One region of the Nocardioides sp. InS609-2 genome, then DNA from elsewhere that is predicted to be linked to it. Evidence: riboswitches for the same ligand, from Rfam matches in the RefSeq annotation. Region 1 holds a riboswitch; the other holds the start of a gene.
The links. A riboswitch is a leader RNA that binds a small molecule or an ion and turns the genes downstream of it on or off. The one in region 1 is predicted to bind cyclic di-AMP.
Positions count from the first base shown of each region.

Region 2: it holds a riboswitch for cyclic di-AMP, as region 1 does, so the genes downstream of both, H4Q84_RS07060 (NlpC/P60 family protein) here and H4Q84_RS04485 (C40 family peptidase) in region 1, are expected to answer to the same signal.

Region 1 covers NZ_CP060034.1:842,504-849,550, reverse strand. Annotated here, with positions in the region: gene H4Q84_RS04500 (hypothetical protein) at 1-147, shown strand, start outside; gene H4Q84_RS04495 (NYN domain-containing protein) at 176-1,447, shown strand; gene H4Q84_RS04490 (hypothetical protein) at 1,531-1,737, shown strand; cyclic di-AMP (ydaO/yuaA leader) riboswitch at 1,891-2,041, shown strand; gene H4Q84_RS04485 (C40 family peptidase) at 2,009-3,064, shown strand; gene H4Q84_RS04480 (hypothetical protein) at 3,078-4,322, shown strand; gene H4Q84_RS04475 (M48 family metallopeptidase) at 4,319-5,572, shown strand; gene H4Q84_RS04470 (Flp family type IVb pilin) at 5,583-5,771, opposite strand; gene H4Q84_RS04465 (Flp family type IVb pilin) at 5,859-6,062, opposite strand; gene H4Q84_RS04460 (response regulator transcription factor) at 6,227-6,892, opposite strand; gene H4Q84_RS04455 (histidine kinase) at 6,889-7,047, opposite strand, start outside.
Region 2 covers NZ_CP060034.1:1,321,616-1,328,662, forward strand. Annotated here, with positions in the region: gene H4Q84_RS07030 (DEAD/DEAH box helicase) at 1-968, opposite strand, end outside; gene H4Q84_RS07035 (DUF3039 domain-containing protein) at 1,022-1,294, opposite strand; gene H4Q84_RS07040 (YqgE/AlgH family protein) at 1,310-1,867, opposite strand; gene H4Q84_RS07045 (hypothetical protein) at 1,904-2,440, opposite strand; gene H4Q84_RS07050 (TetR/AcrR family transcriptional regulator) at 2,562-3,215, shown strand; gene H4Q84_RS07055 (DUF3048 domain-containing protein) at 3,219-4,280, opposite strand; gene H4Q84_RS07060 (NlpC/P60 family protein) at 4,383-4,910, opposite strand; cyclic di-AMP (ydaO/yuaA leader) riboswitch at 4,917-5,112, opposite strand; gene H4Q84_RS07065 (thioesterase family protein) at 5,218-5,715, opposite strand; gene fabG (3-oxoacyl-ACP reductase FabG) at 5,718-6,476, opposite strand; gene H4Q84_RS07075 (phosphatase PAP2 family protein) at 6,613-7,047, shown strand, end outside.

The DNA of each region.
Region 1 (7,047 bases):
GAGGAGGAGCAGGTCAAGGACGAGGCACTGGAGTCGGTGACCTGCCGCTGGTGCGGTCGCGCCGACGCCATCGAGCTGGTCGACCGCAACGAAGCAGCGCTCGCGGACGACCCGTCCGTCGACGGTCCGGCGGCCGGTCAGCGCTAGGTCGGGGTGACTGCCTCGTGACGACTCCATGAGCGTCGATCCCGAAACGTCCGGGCCGTTGCTGGGGGAGCTGTCCGACGTCGTCCGGCAGCGCGTGCTGTCGCTGGCCTCCGATGCCCTGCCCTCGGTGACGAACATCCCCGCGCCACTGCGCCGGGTGGTGCTGTTCGCGCCACAGCGGCGCGCCCGCCTGGGTGGGGCGGCCATTGCCGCGGCGATGGCCGACGAAAACTTCCGGGCTGCCGTGGGTGTACAGGTCGCGGCCGGTGCCGCCCCGTCGGGTGACGACGCCGCAGCCTCGGCGGCCTGGGCCTGGCTCACCCGACCTCACGACTGGCAGGCGGCGTACGACGACGCGCTCGGCCGACTGATCCCCACCGGGACCCCCGATGCCAGCGCTGCGGAGACCGAGCGCCTGCGTCAGCGCGTCGACGCCCTGGAGACCCAGGCGCGCGAGGCAAAGGCGACCCACCGGCAGCGGCTCGACGACCTGCGCACCGAGAACATGACCCTGCGCCGCAAGCTCGGTGACACCCGGGCCAGCCAGCGGGCCACCGAGGCCGCGCTCGACGAGGCTCGCGAGGCGGTGGCGTCGGCCGAGGGCGCGGCCAGCCAGGTCGCAGCTCGCGCTGAGACCGAGCTGCGGCGGCTACGAGCCCAGATCGACGAGCTCTCGGCCGGGGCACGCACCGAGCGCAAGGAGGCACGCGCGCAGCGCGACGACGCCACTCTGCGCGCCCGCCTCCTGCTCGACACGGTGCTCGACGCGGCCAGCGGTCTGCGGCGCGAGCTGGCCCTGCCCCCGGTGGACGGGGCTCCCGGCGACCGGCTGGAGGCCGAGATCGAGGCCGCGGGGGCGCCCCTGGCGGCGCGACCCGGCCCACCCGAGGGGCCGGCCCTGCTCGAACAGCTGCTCTCGTTGCCGCGAGCCCGCCTGATCGTCGACGGCTACAACGTCAGCAAGACGGCCTGGGAGCGTTCGTCACTGGAGGCGCAGCGGGTGCGCCTGATCGGTGGGCTCGCCTCGGTGGTCGCCCGCACGGGCGCCGAGACCACGGTGGTGTTCGACGCCGCCGCTTCGACCACCCGGCCCGTCGTGCCGACCCCCCGAGGGGTCAAGGTGCTGTTCAGCCCGCTGGGCGTCATCGCCGACGACGTGATCCGCGACCTGGTCGCGGTCGAGCCCTCGGGGCGCCCGCTGGTCGTCGTGACGAGTGACCAGGCCCTCGGCTCCGACGTGGCTGGCGGTGGTGCCCGGGTGATCTCCGCGGCGAGCCTCGTGGCTCTCCTGACACCGTGACGCCGGGCGCGAACCCGGGCCCGACACGCCGCTGACGGCCGGCCCGGCCGGGAATGTCGGTGCCGGCTGTTTCAGTCCGGAGCATGACGACACGGATCGACTGCGACACCTGCCTGGTGCGGGGGTTGGCCTGCCACGACTGCGTGGTGACGGTGCTCCTGGGCCCGCCCCCCGAACTCACCTTCGACGACGACGAACGCGCAGCGCTCGACGTCCTGGCTGCCAGTGGGCTGGTGCCACCGCTGCGGCTGGTGCGGCCGGTTGCCGGTCCGGAGGTCGAGTCCGCATGAGGCAGGTGTGACAGGTGTGACTCGGATCTCACGATGAGACCCGAAACGCGGCGCGACATCCGGTTGAAAGTTTGGCTCAGCCACACCTGCGCCGTTAGTCTCGGACGTTCTGGCTCCCGTGGCAGCGGATCATCAGGATCTGTGCGGGGGCCGCGCCGAGTCTTTGGTCACGGGCAACCGTGACCTGGAGCCGGGGAACCATTCCCTCTGGGGTGAATCGCCGTCAAGGCGGCCGCACTTGTGTGGCCGAGGAGTCGGTGTAGGGCATGTCGTGCCCGAATCCGTCAGCTCACCCGGTAGGCGTACGACACACAAGGGAGACCGCCCGCTCGTGATCCACGACCGGCTGCGACTCAGCACTGCCGTCATCGGCCTGACTGCGATCGCCTTCACCGGCTTCATCGCGGCCACTCCGGCGCAGGCCGAGCCCGAGATCAAGGACGTGCAAGCGCGCGTCGACCGCCTCTACCACCAGGCCGAGCAGGCGCAGGAGCGTTACCACGACGCCCAGCTGCAGCTCGATGACCTGACCGAAGACCTCGGCACGCTCGAGTCCGACGAGCGCCGTCAGGACGCCCGCCTCGACGTGGTCCGCGACCAGGTCCGCGAGTCCGTTCTCCGCCAGTACCAGGGCGAGGGCATCTCCACGGTCGGCCAGGTCGTCGTCTCCGAGGACCCCGGCGCCTTCCTGGGCCAGCTCTCGACGATGTCGGCGTTCAACGACCTCCAGTCCGACCTGTTCTCCTCCTACTCCACCGAGCTCGACGCCCTCGACCTGCGCCACGAGGCGACGACCGAGCGCTCGAGCGAGATCGCCGACGTCACCGCGCAGCTCTCCGACGAGAAGAAGGAGGTCGACGCCAAGCTCGCCGAGGCCAAGACCTTGCTCTCCGAGCTGAAGGACGAGGAGCGCACCCGTCTGCTCGCCTTGTCCCGCGGTGGCAGCACCACCCGCCTGCCCTCCGACGTACCCGCGTCAGGCCGGGCCGCGGCCGCCGTCGGCTACGCGATGGCGCAGGTCGGCGACTCCTACGTCTACGGCGCTGCCGGCCCGAGCGCGTTCGACTGCTCCGGTCTGACGATGATGGCCTGGGCCCAGGCCGGTGTGGGTCTCCCGCACTCGTCCAGCGCCCAGTACGGCTCCGGCCCGCACATCGCGGCCAGCGACCTCCAGCCCGGCGACCTGGTCTTCTACTACAGCCCGATCAGCCACGTCGGCATGTACATCGGCAACGGCCTGATCGTGCACGCCGCCAACCCGGGCACGGGCGTGGCAGTCTCCGGCCTCTACTCGATGCCCTATGTCGGAGCGGTTCGCCCCGGCTGATGGAGCCCCACAGATGACCTCGAGGACCGGTCGCCCACGTTGGTGGGTGGCCGGTCTTTCGTTGTGCGTCGTGGCGGCCCTGGTCGTCGTTGTCGTCGTGGTGTTCCGCGACGACACTTACCGCGTCGAGCCAGGCGCCACGCCGGGGGAGCGGCCGAGTGCACAGCCCGCGCTGGCGGCATCTGCCCTGCACACCCTGGAACACGCCGTGGAGTCGGGCGACGGCTCCGCACTGGAGGCCCTCGCTCCCGACGAGGCGTCGCGCACCCTGCTGGCCGACGTGGTGGCCAACAGCCGTGACCTCGACGTCGAGGACTTCTCGATGCGGTACGTCGACGAGGTCGGCGCCGTGGCTGCCGACGGCTCCTGGCAGGCAGCGGTCGACCTCACCTGGGCCTTCGGCGGGTTCGACAGCTTCCCGGCCGCCACCGAGGTGGTGGTCGGTTTCGCACCGGTGGCAGACACAGTGGGCATCACGTCCTTCGGAGACCCGTTCGGAAGCCGTCGCTCACCCGTGTGGCTCGGCCAGCGCGTGCACGTCGTACGCGGCAAGGGGCTACTGGTTCTCGCCGCCGAGTCGCGCCGCGTCGCCCGCACGTACGCCGACCGCCTCCGCGCCGCCTACCCGGCAGTGCGCGCCGTGCTGTCGCGGTGGCGGCCGTCGGTCGTGGTGGAGGTGCCGGCGTCCGCGGCCGGCCTCAACGCGGCCCTGGGCTCGGCCCCGGGCAGCTACGACGCGGTCGCGGCCGTGACGACCACGGTGGACGGATCCCAGGACGAGCAGGCGCCCGTGCACGTGTTCGTCAACCCGGACGTCTCGCGCCGGCTGCGCAGCGAGGGCGCGCAGATCGTGATGACCCACGAGGTCGTGCACATCGCCACCGACGCCGCGCTCAGCCCGATGCCGCTGTGGCTGCTCGAGGGTTTCGCCGACTACGTCGCCCTGCTCAAGGTCCGCCTGCCGCTCTCGGTCACCGCCGCCCGCATTGCGGGCCAGGTGCGACGTGACGGGCCACCCGACCGGCTGCCCGGAGCCGAGGAGTTCGACCCGTCGGCCGATGGGCTCGAGGCGGTCTACGAGTCAGCCTGGCTCGCTTGCCTGGTGCTCTCTCAGCAGATCGGCCAGGACGGCCTCGAGAAGGTCTACCGGGCCGCCGACGCGGGCATCGCTGTCGAGGATGCGTTGGGAGAGGCTGGCATCAGCCAGCAGCGGCTGGTCCGGCTGTGGCGGGACCGCCTGCAAGACTTGGCCTCGTGACCGACACCACCACGCCGGGAGATCGTCGCATCGCGTGGTGGGTGACCGCCGTGGGTGGCCTCGCGTTCGTCGTGCTCGCTGCACTCGTCGTGCCCTGGCACCCCGTGCCCGGAGGTCGCGTGACGCCCGTCGACCCCGGGTCGGTGTTCACGACGTTGCAGCTCGCGCGGGCCGACGATTTCGCCCGGTGGGCCCGGATCTGGAGCTGGGGGTCGCTCGCCGTGGCGTTGGTCGTGGCCGCCGCGCTGGGCTTCACGCGACTCGGCCGGAGCCTGATGCAGCGGCTGCCCGGACCCTGGTGGGTCAGGATCGTGCTCGGCGTCGCCGCCTGCGACTTGATCGGCCGGCTGGTCACCCTGCCCTTCGCCATCATGTTGCGACGCCTTCAGCGAGCCAACGACCTGACGCGCCAGTCGTGGGGTGGCTACGTAATCGACACCGTCAAGGGCGAAGTGCTCGACATCGTGGTGACCAGCATCGCGCTGGTCATGTTGATCGGGCTGGCCCGACGGTGGCGCAGAGTCTGGCCGGTGGTCGCGGCAGGCCTGCTGGCGGCCCTGATCGTGCTCGGGTCGTTCGTCTACCCGTTGCTCGTCGAGCCAGTGTTCAACAACTTCACGTCGCTGCCCGACGGCGACCTGCGCACCGGCATCTTCGAGCTCGCCGGCAAGGAGGGCGTGCCGGTCGACGACGTGCTGGTGGCCGACGCCTCGCGTCGTACGACGACGCTCAATGCCTATGTCAGCGGCTTCGGCGGCACCAGGCGGGTCGTGCTCTACGACAATCTGGTCGACGACCTGCCGCGCGACGAGGCGCTGTCGGTGGTCGCCCACGAGCTGGCCCACGCACGACATCGCGACGTGGTCGTGGGCACCGCGCTGGGCGCGACCGGTGCGGTGATGGGTGTCGGTCTGCTCGCGCTTGTCGTCGGCTGGTCACGGCGCCGGTCGGGCCACGGGAGCGACGGGATGGCCGACGTGGCGGTGGTGCCGCTGGTGCTGGCGCTGATGGCGTTCGGGACGGTGCTGTCGGCGCCGGTGCAGAACGGCATCAGCCGGCAGATCGAGACGCGGGCCGATGTCGACGCGCTCAGGACTACCGGGGAGCGGGCGCCGTTCGTGGAGCTGCAGCGTCAACTGGCGCTGCGGTCGATGGCCGACTCGACACCACCGGCGTGGTCACAGTGGTGGTTCGGGTCGCACCCGGGAGTGCTGATGCGGATCGCTGTCGCCGACCGGCTGATCGACTGAACCCGATGCGTCAGGAGCAGGAGCCGCTGCTGGCACCCGTCTCGATCCTGATGGTGTCGCAGGTCCCGGTGAACATCTCGCCGGTGACCCCGCCGAACAGGTAGACGGCAACCGCGATGACCGCGGCGATGCCCGAGACGAGCAGGCCGTACTCGACGGCGCTGGCGCCCCGTTCATCCCGCAATGGCTTCTGCCTCACGTCACTACGTCCTTCACAGTGTCTTGATGGGACAGATGGCCGCGAGCTGGCTGCCCACGGCCATCCCCGATCACGCTTGAGCGCAGGTCAGGTTGAGCAGGTGGCAGTGGTGGTGGTGCTGCTTCTGATGGCAGTGCAGGTGTCCGAGAAGGCTTCCTTGACGACCGGGCCGAGGGCCATGACGGCAACGACGATGATGGCCGCGATGCCGGCGATGAGCAGGCCGTACTCGACGGCGGAGGCGCCGCGCTCGTCCATCTTCGCCCTGTGGCCCTGGAGGAGAATGGTCATGTACTGGATCATGGTGAGTCCTTCCGATGTGGATGCTGGGACCGGAGGCGCTCGCCTGGCCCGATGACGCAATCTTCACCGCAATCGCGGCGTGATGCGGTCCACACATCAGTCGAGGATGCATAGCCCGAACGGGCTATCACGGGGGTGACCCGGGCGCGCGGTCAACGCACGTTCGGGGAGATGCTCGACAGCAGCCCGCTCCGCATCGCGGTCACCAGGGCCTGCGCGCGGTTGGTGGCGCCGAGCTTCTGGTAGATCCGCGCGATGTGGGACTTGGCCGTGGACTCGCTCATGTAGAGCTGGCCAGCGATCTGGCCGGCACCGAGTCCGTCGGCGAGCAGCAGCAGCACCTCGTGCTCGCGGTCGGAGAGCCGGGTCGACTCACCAGTGGTGCGCCGGATCATCGCCGACGAGAGACCGGCGCACAAAAAGGTGCGGGGGGACACGGCGGCGTGCTTGGCGGCTTTGACCACCTCGGTGGAGGGCGAGTCCTTGCCGACGAAGGCCGAGGCGCCGGCCTCCATGGCAGCAAAGATCTGCTCGTCGCCCGAGTGCATGGTCAGCACGACCAGGCCTGCGTCGGGAGCCTCGCGACGTACGGCGCGGACGACGTCGAGACCCGTGCCGTCGGGCAGCTGCAGGTCGGTGACCACCACGGCCGGCCGCTGCTCCTGCCACGCAGCCAGGGCCTGCGCGACGGTGCCGGCCTGGCCGACGATGCGCAGCGAGGAGTCGAGGGAGAAGGCAGTGGCCAGGCCGTGCCGGATCAGCTCATGGTCATCGACCAGCAGGACGGTCGTCGGGCTGGCTGGGGCGGAAGCATTCATGCGTCGATGCGATCCTTGGGTGAGGGGTTGTCGTCAGGGTGCACTCGTACCGAATCTCCCACACGGACGGACACCCGCGTACCACCGCCCTCGGCCGGACCCACGTCGAGCACGCCGCCGATGAGGGCGGCGCGCTCTCGCATGATGGACAGGCC
Region 2 (7,047 bases), 480 kb from region 1:
GCGATCTTCTTCGACGAGGCCTTCTCGTCGGAGACCACCACGACGGGCGCCTCGCCGGAGATCTTCTTCAACAGCGCGGCGTACGCACGAGCGGTGTCCTGGTCGCTGGCGATGACGAGGCCACCGGCGTCGGGCATGTGGCGGCGTACCTCGGAGAGCCGCTTGTCGGCGGCCGCGAGCACCGCCGGCATCCACGAACCAGCAGGGTCGAGCGCGGTGCGCAACGCGTGCGCGGTCATGTCCTTGGTGAGCGGCTCCCCCAGTCGCGCGGCAACCTCGTCGCCTGCGCGCGTGCGCCAGCTCATCTCGCCGGAGTAGGCCATGAACAGCACCGGGCGTACGACCTTGTCGGCCAGCGCGTGGGCGTAGCCGTAGGTGAAGTCGGCGGCTGACCGCGGGATGCCGTCGGGGCCGGGCGCGTAGGTGACGAACGGGATCGGGTTGATGTCGGAGCGGAACGGCGTGCCGGTCAGCGCCAGCCGGCGGGTGGCCGGCTGGAAGGCCTCGCGCACGCCCTCGCCCCACGACAGCGCGTCGCCGGCGTGGTGGACCTCGTCGAGGATCACCAGCGTCTTGAAGTTCTCGGTGCGGATGCGCATCGCGAGCGGGTTGACCGCGACACCGGCGTAGGTGACGGCGATGCCGACGTAGTCACCCGATGTCTTGCCCTTGCCCGCGGAGTACGCCGGGTCGATCGGCAGGCCGACCCGCGCCGCCGCCTCCGCCCACTGCGTCTTGAGGTGCTCGGTCGGGGCGACGACGATGATCCGGTCGACGATGCGGCGCCCCAGCAGCTCAGCGGCGACCGTGAGGGCGAACGTCGTCTTGCCGGCACCCGGCGTCGCGACCGCCAGGAAGTCGCGCGGCGACTCCTCGACGTACTGGGTCATGGCGGCGTTCTGCCACGCGCGCAGGGAGGGTGCCGTGCCCCAGGCAGCGCGGTCGGGCCAGGCCGGCGAGATCGGCAGGGCAGGAGTCAGGGCCGCGGAACCTTCATGGGGAACGGCTTCGTGCCGTCCCGTCACGCCTCGGGGCCCTTGTCGCCCTTGCCACCGGGCTTCATCGACTCCCAGATGTCCTTGCAGTCGGGACAGACGGGGTACTTCTCGGGTGCACGGCTCGGCACCCAGACCTTGCCGCACAGGGCGATCACGGGGGTGCCCATGACCATCGCCTCGGTGAGCTTGTCCTTGGGCACGTAGTGCGAGAACCGCTCGTGGTCGCCGTCGTCGGTCGGGACGGTGCGGGTGTCCTCGATGGTGTCGGTGCCGGGCGAGAAGCCGATGGTGCTCATTGGGGAGAGTCTAGGTCAGTTGAGATCGGGGTCGAGAGGGCGCGTCGAGAGCCAGGCGATCTCACCCGGCTGCCGACGGAGTACGTCGCGCCAGAGGTCGGTCAAGTCGAGACGGAACACGTCGGAGACCACCGACGGGACGACGTACCAGTGACCGGTGGCGATCTCGCGCTGCACCTGGCCGATGCCCCAGCCGGCGTAGCCCGCGAAGATCCGCAGGCCGGCGAGCGAGCCGTCTACAAGCTCGAGTGGGGTGTCGAGATCGACCACACCCAGGTCGCCGAAGACGGTGCGGAAGCCGACCGGCACGTCGCTGATGTCGGCCAGCCGGCCCACCGCCAGGGCGCCCTCGGGGTTGACCGGTCCGCCGCGGAACAGCACCTCGGGCTCGCCGACGATGTCGCGCCAGTCGGCGAGCACCTCGGCGACGAGAACCGGTGAGGGCCGGTTGAGCACAACGCCCAGGCAGCCCTCGTCGTTGACGTCGAGCAGAAGCACGACGGTGTCGGCGAAGTTCGGATCCACGAGCGCAGGGGTGGCCACGAGTAGGGAGCCGACGGCGACCTCGGTCATGGCGTCATCATGCCCGAGGTCGCGCACGCTGTGGTGTCAGGCCGCCAGCGCAGCCTTGATCCGCTCGAGGATCCGCGGGGCCGCGTGGGCACCGGCGGGACTCGAGACGAGTGGCGACGTGGCCCGCGCGCGGGCGGCGATCTCTGCACCGACGCGTACGGCGGCGGGGTCGACGCTGCTGCCCAGGCTCATCCTGCCGGCCATCGCGGCCAGCAGCAGGTGCTCCTTGGTGGCCGCCTTGGTGAGCGCGGTGCGCATCGCTGGGTCGGTGGGCTGGTCGACGTAGTGGTCGATGATCGCCCGGACGCCCGGCAGCTGCGCCTCGGTGTCGTGCCAGGCTGCGATCACGGCGGACTCGAGGTCCATGGGCTGGCCGGCGAGCTCGCGCTCGATGCGACCCGCCAGGCGGGTGTGCCAGCGCAGCTGGAGGGCGCCGAGCAAGGAGAGCTCGTCGCCGAAGGTCTCGGCCACGCCTTCGACGTCCATCGGGAGGATGCCGTCACGACGGACGTCGGCAGTGGTCATCACGGTGCGGAGGATCTCCCCGCGGTGATGAAAGGACTTCCAGGTCATGGTCAGCTCCTTGTCTGGATGACACATACCGTTGGTACGTACTCAAGGTACGTCGACATGCTCTCGGTAGCCAAACGTGGCGCGGGTGATCCGGAGCACATGCGATCCATAGAGTGGGCGGATGCCCAAGGCGCGTATTCCGAAGGTCCCCGTCGCGGGCCGCTCGCACTCCTCGACCAAACGGTCACTGGTCGACGTGGCGGAGCAGATGTTCAGCGAGCACGGCTACGCCAACACCTCTCTCGACGCCATCGTCGCCGGCGCGAAGGTCACCAAGGGCGCGCTCTACCACCACTTCACCGGCAAGCAGGCGGTCTTCGAGGACGTCTTCGCGCGGGTTGAGTCGCGGGCGGCGCAGCGCATCTCGCTGCGGCTCAAGGGCGAGCGCGACCCGTGGGCCAAGGCGCAGGCGGGGCTGCGGGAGTTCCTCGATGTCGTGCAGGAGCCGGCGTACCGCCGGATCGTGATCCAGGACGGGCCGGCCGTGCTGGGCCACGAGCGGTTCCGCGAGCACGAGGAGCGGACGACGTACGCCCACGTCGTCGAGATCGTGCGCGCGGTGCTGGGCGCCGGCGACTGGGAGCTCGACGACGAGATGCTGCAGACATTCAGCCGGATCTTCTTCGGCGCGCTGTCGTCGGCCGGCGAGTCGGTGGCCTCCAGCGAGGATCCCGCGATCGCCAGCGCGCGCGTCGAGAGCGCGATCGGGTTCATCCTCGCGGGCATGCAGGCGCAGCTCGAGGCTGGCGTGCGCCTGCCCGCCGACCGCGAGTGAGCGCTACTTGCTGTAGTTGACGCGACCGTTGCTGGCGTCGTCGGGCACGAGCTCGACCCAGGTCTTGCCGGCCGGCACCGCGAGGCTGTCGCCCTTCTGGGTCGTCAGGCGCAGCGCGCCCTTGAGACCGTCCTTCTTCCAGGTGCCCTTCACGACGCGGCCACCGTGGAAGAGCAGGGCCTGGCCGCTGCCCTCGAACTTGGTCTCCGGCACGAAGTTGCCCGCCGGGTCGCGATAGCCGGCGTCACCGACTTCCGCGCGGAGCACGAGCACGGTGTCGGCCGGGAACTCGTCGCCCTGTGCGGCGTAGGTGTTCTGGTTGACGTAGCCGTTGTTGGTGTAGGCCCAGTTGGTGGTGTGCATGCCGCCGAAGAACGCCGAGAACTGGGTGGCCTTCTGGCCCTTCGGCAGCGACGCGGCGTCGCCGAACGTGAAGTAGTCGTCGGGGCGGGCGGCCTTCTGCTTGATCACCGAGGCGACGTCCTTGGGCCGTGCCATCAGGTTGTACGGCGCGGAGCGGCTGCCTTCGCGGAAGAAGCCCTTGGCGCCTTCCTGGAAGAACGTGATGCCGGCGTCCTGGATGCGGCTGATCGTCACCCCGGCAGCACCAGAGGTGATGATGTCGGCGTCGACCGCGGAGACGATGCCGATGTCGCTGGCGCGCATCGACCGCACCGGGCCGACGACCTCGGGCAGCTGGGAGTAGTAGAACGCCGCGAGCCGGGTGGCGCCGCCCTCGACGAGCTCCTCCACGACCATGTCGGCCTTGCTGAGCCCGAGCTGTGGAGCGCTGCTCTCGGTGTTGTCCATCTTGGTGACCATCACCGGGTGCTTGAGGTCGACGCTGCCACCCTCGGCGACGGGCAGGCCGGTGAGCGGCCAGGTCGCCGGCGGGGCCGGCTCCTCGGCGGTCCCGCCGGCCGGCGCACCGGGGGCGCCAGCGGCCTCGGGGTCGGTCGATGCTTCCTTGTCGCCGCAACCGGCGAGAAGCAGCGACGTCGCGGCGAGCGCGGCAACCGCGATGCCCAGACGGGACGAGGGCAAGGTGCGCAGGGGAAGGTGCACGGGGACTCCTAGCTGTGATGCGGTTTCTACCGGCAAGTGTGCGGGCGCGCCCACCCTGTGTGCGGGAAGGCGCGCCCGGGTTGTCACCCGGCGGCTCTGTTGTCAGGCTCGGCGCAGGGTGCCCGCGAACCAGCTGCTGGTCCACGGTACGTCGATCTGCACAGGCCGTCCGGGCGTCGACGAATGCAGCATCTGCACGGCGCCGGTCTTGGCCCGGCCGACGAAGATGCCGACGTGGTAGACGCCGCCACCGCCGGTGAAGAACATCAGGTCACCGCGGTGCAGGTGCGACTTGGAGATCCGGCGGACGTGACCGGCCTGCGCCGACGACGTACGCGGCACGTTGATGCCGGCCTTCCGGTAGGAGTAGTAGATGAGACCGGAGCAGTCGAAGGCGCCGGGTCCGGCCGAGCCGTAGGAGTAGGCGTCGCCTCGCTGGGCGAGCGCGATGTTCTCCGCTCGGTGGACCTGCTTCTTCACCACCCGCTTGACCTTGACCCCCTTGGAGATCGAGGAGTCGTCCACCTGCTGGGTGGAGGCCTCGCTGACCTGGGTGTTGGTGCCGAGGATGAGGCCGAGGGCGAGCATCAGGAGCGCGCCGAAGCGCAGCATGCGAGAAAACGCAGGCATGGTTGTTGTTCCTTTCCCACGCCTGTGAGGTGAGCTGTCGGGTTGGAGCTGGAAAGTGCTCCGTCACATGTGTGACTTCACCCCGAGCCGTCCGCGATCGGGCTGCGAACCGGCGTGGAACCTGTGGGTCCCCCACTCCTGCCCCTGTGTCATTGTCTCGGGGGACGTCGCGCGGAGGGGCAGGACTCGGCGTACCCGCGGACGGTGGTGCAGCCGAGAACGTTAGGCAGACGGGGGCTCAAAGTCCAAGCCTCGAGGCGTTGCAGGCGCGATCGTGATGAGGATCTCGCTCTCGCGGAAGGCTCGGTCAGCGCAGCGCCAGGCATCCCGAGGTCGAGGCAGGGAAGGGCAGGTCGGCATCCTCGGCGACCCGCCGGTCGATGTTGGCGGCGACATCCTCGGGCCACGGCGCCGTCCGCCGGGTGCTCATGTCGATGTGCAGGAAGATCTCTTCCATGACGTAGCTGACCTGGCCGTGGGTCTCGTCGAGGAGGTAGACCAACGCGTGCGCCGCACGGTCGGAGCGCCCGAGCAGCCGGACCCGCGCCGACATCATGTCTCCCGTGCGCAGCTCGGTCAGGTAGGTGCAGTGGTGCTCCGCAGAGAAGCAGGCATGCCCGGCGCTGATCGGCCAGTTCTGCGGGATGCCCAGCGACACCAGGGACTCGTCGAGACCCTCACTCGCGATGCCGAGGTAGTGACGGACGTTGAGGTGGCCGTTCATGTCCTCGAAGGGCATCGGCACGGGTTGTTCGACGTACGCCGGCAGGTCGAGGAGCTGGTCATAGGTGGGATGCGTTGTCACGGTCAGCTGACCAGCTTCGCGCCGCCGTCGACGTACAGCGTCTGGCCCGTGATGTACGAGGCCTCGTCGCTGCACAGGAACGCGGCTGCGGCCGCGATGTCCTCGGGAAAGCCGACCCGCTTGACCGGGTTGCGCTCGGCGGTCATCGCCCGGAACTCGTCGACCGGGATGCCCACGCGGGCGGCCGTGGCGTCGGTCATCTCGGTGGCGATGAAGCCGGGGGCGATGGCGTTGGCGTTGACGCCGTAGGGGCCGAGTTCGATGCCGAGGGTCCGGGTGAAGCCCTGGATGCCCATCTTTGCGGCGGAGTAGTTGGCCTGGCCGCGGTTGCCCAGCGCGGAGACGCTGGAGAGGTTGACGATCTTGCCGTACTTCTGCGTGACGAAGTGCTTCTGGGCGGCCTTGGTCATCAGGAAAGCGCCCTTGAGGTGCACACCCATGACGAGGTCCCAGTCCTCCTCGGTCATCTTGAACAGCAGGTTGTCGCGGGTGACACCGGCGTTGTTGATCAGGATGTGGATGCCGCCGAGCTCGCTGACGACCCGCTCGACGGCGGCGTCGACACTGGGACCGTCGCTGACGTTGCACCCGATGCCGATGTGGCCCTCGCCCAGCTTGGCCGCGGCCTCGGCGGCAGAAGACTCGTCGAGGTCGAGGATCGCGACCCTGGCGCCCTCCTCGGCGAAGCGCTGGGCGGTGGCGAACCCGATGCCGCGTGCGGCTCCGGTGACGACGGCGATGCGTCCGTCAAAGCGACCCATGGTGACTCCTTCACGTTTGGGGGGAGGCGCGATGGGGCGCCGGGTTCACCCTAGACGGCGGGCGTCGTACCGTTAGGGCATGGGTGGGCCGAATTTCCGTCTCGCGGGGGCGTTGGGAGCAGCCATGGTGGTAGCCATGGTGGTGGTTTCGCGCGCCTGGGACCTGCCGATCCGCGACCCTGACGGAGTGGTGGTGCCGACCTACGTCCGACTGCCGCTGATCGTGCTCGCGGCGCTGGCTCTCGACATCGTGCCGCGCGCGGTGCTGCGTAGGCGATCAGTCGTGGCCGTCGCGCGGGAGCGTTGGAGCCGCGACCAGCTCGTCTTCGCGCTCGCGGGGGTCATCACCTGGTACGCCTGCTACGCGGCGTTCCGCAACCTGAAGAGCTACGTGCCGTTCGTCAACGACCGGCTCTGGGACAACGAGCTCGCATCGTTCGACCGCTCCATCTTCCTGGGCCACGACCCCGCCGACGTGCTGCACAGCGTCCTGGGCACCGGCTGGGCCGCCGAGGCCATGTCGCTGGTGTACGTCGTGTGGATCGTCCTGGTGCCGCTGAGCCTCGCGGTG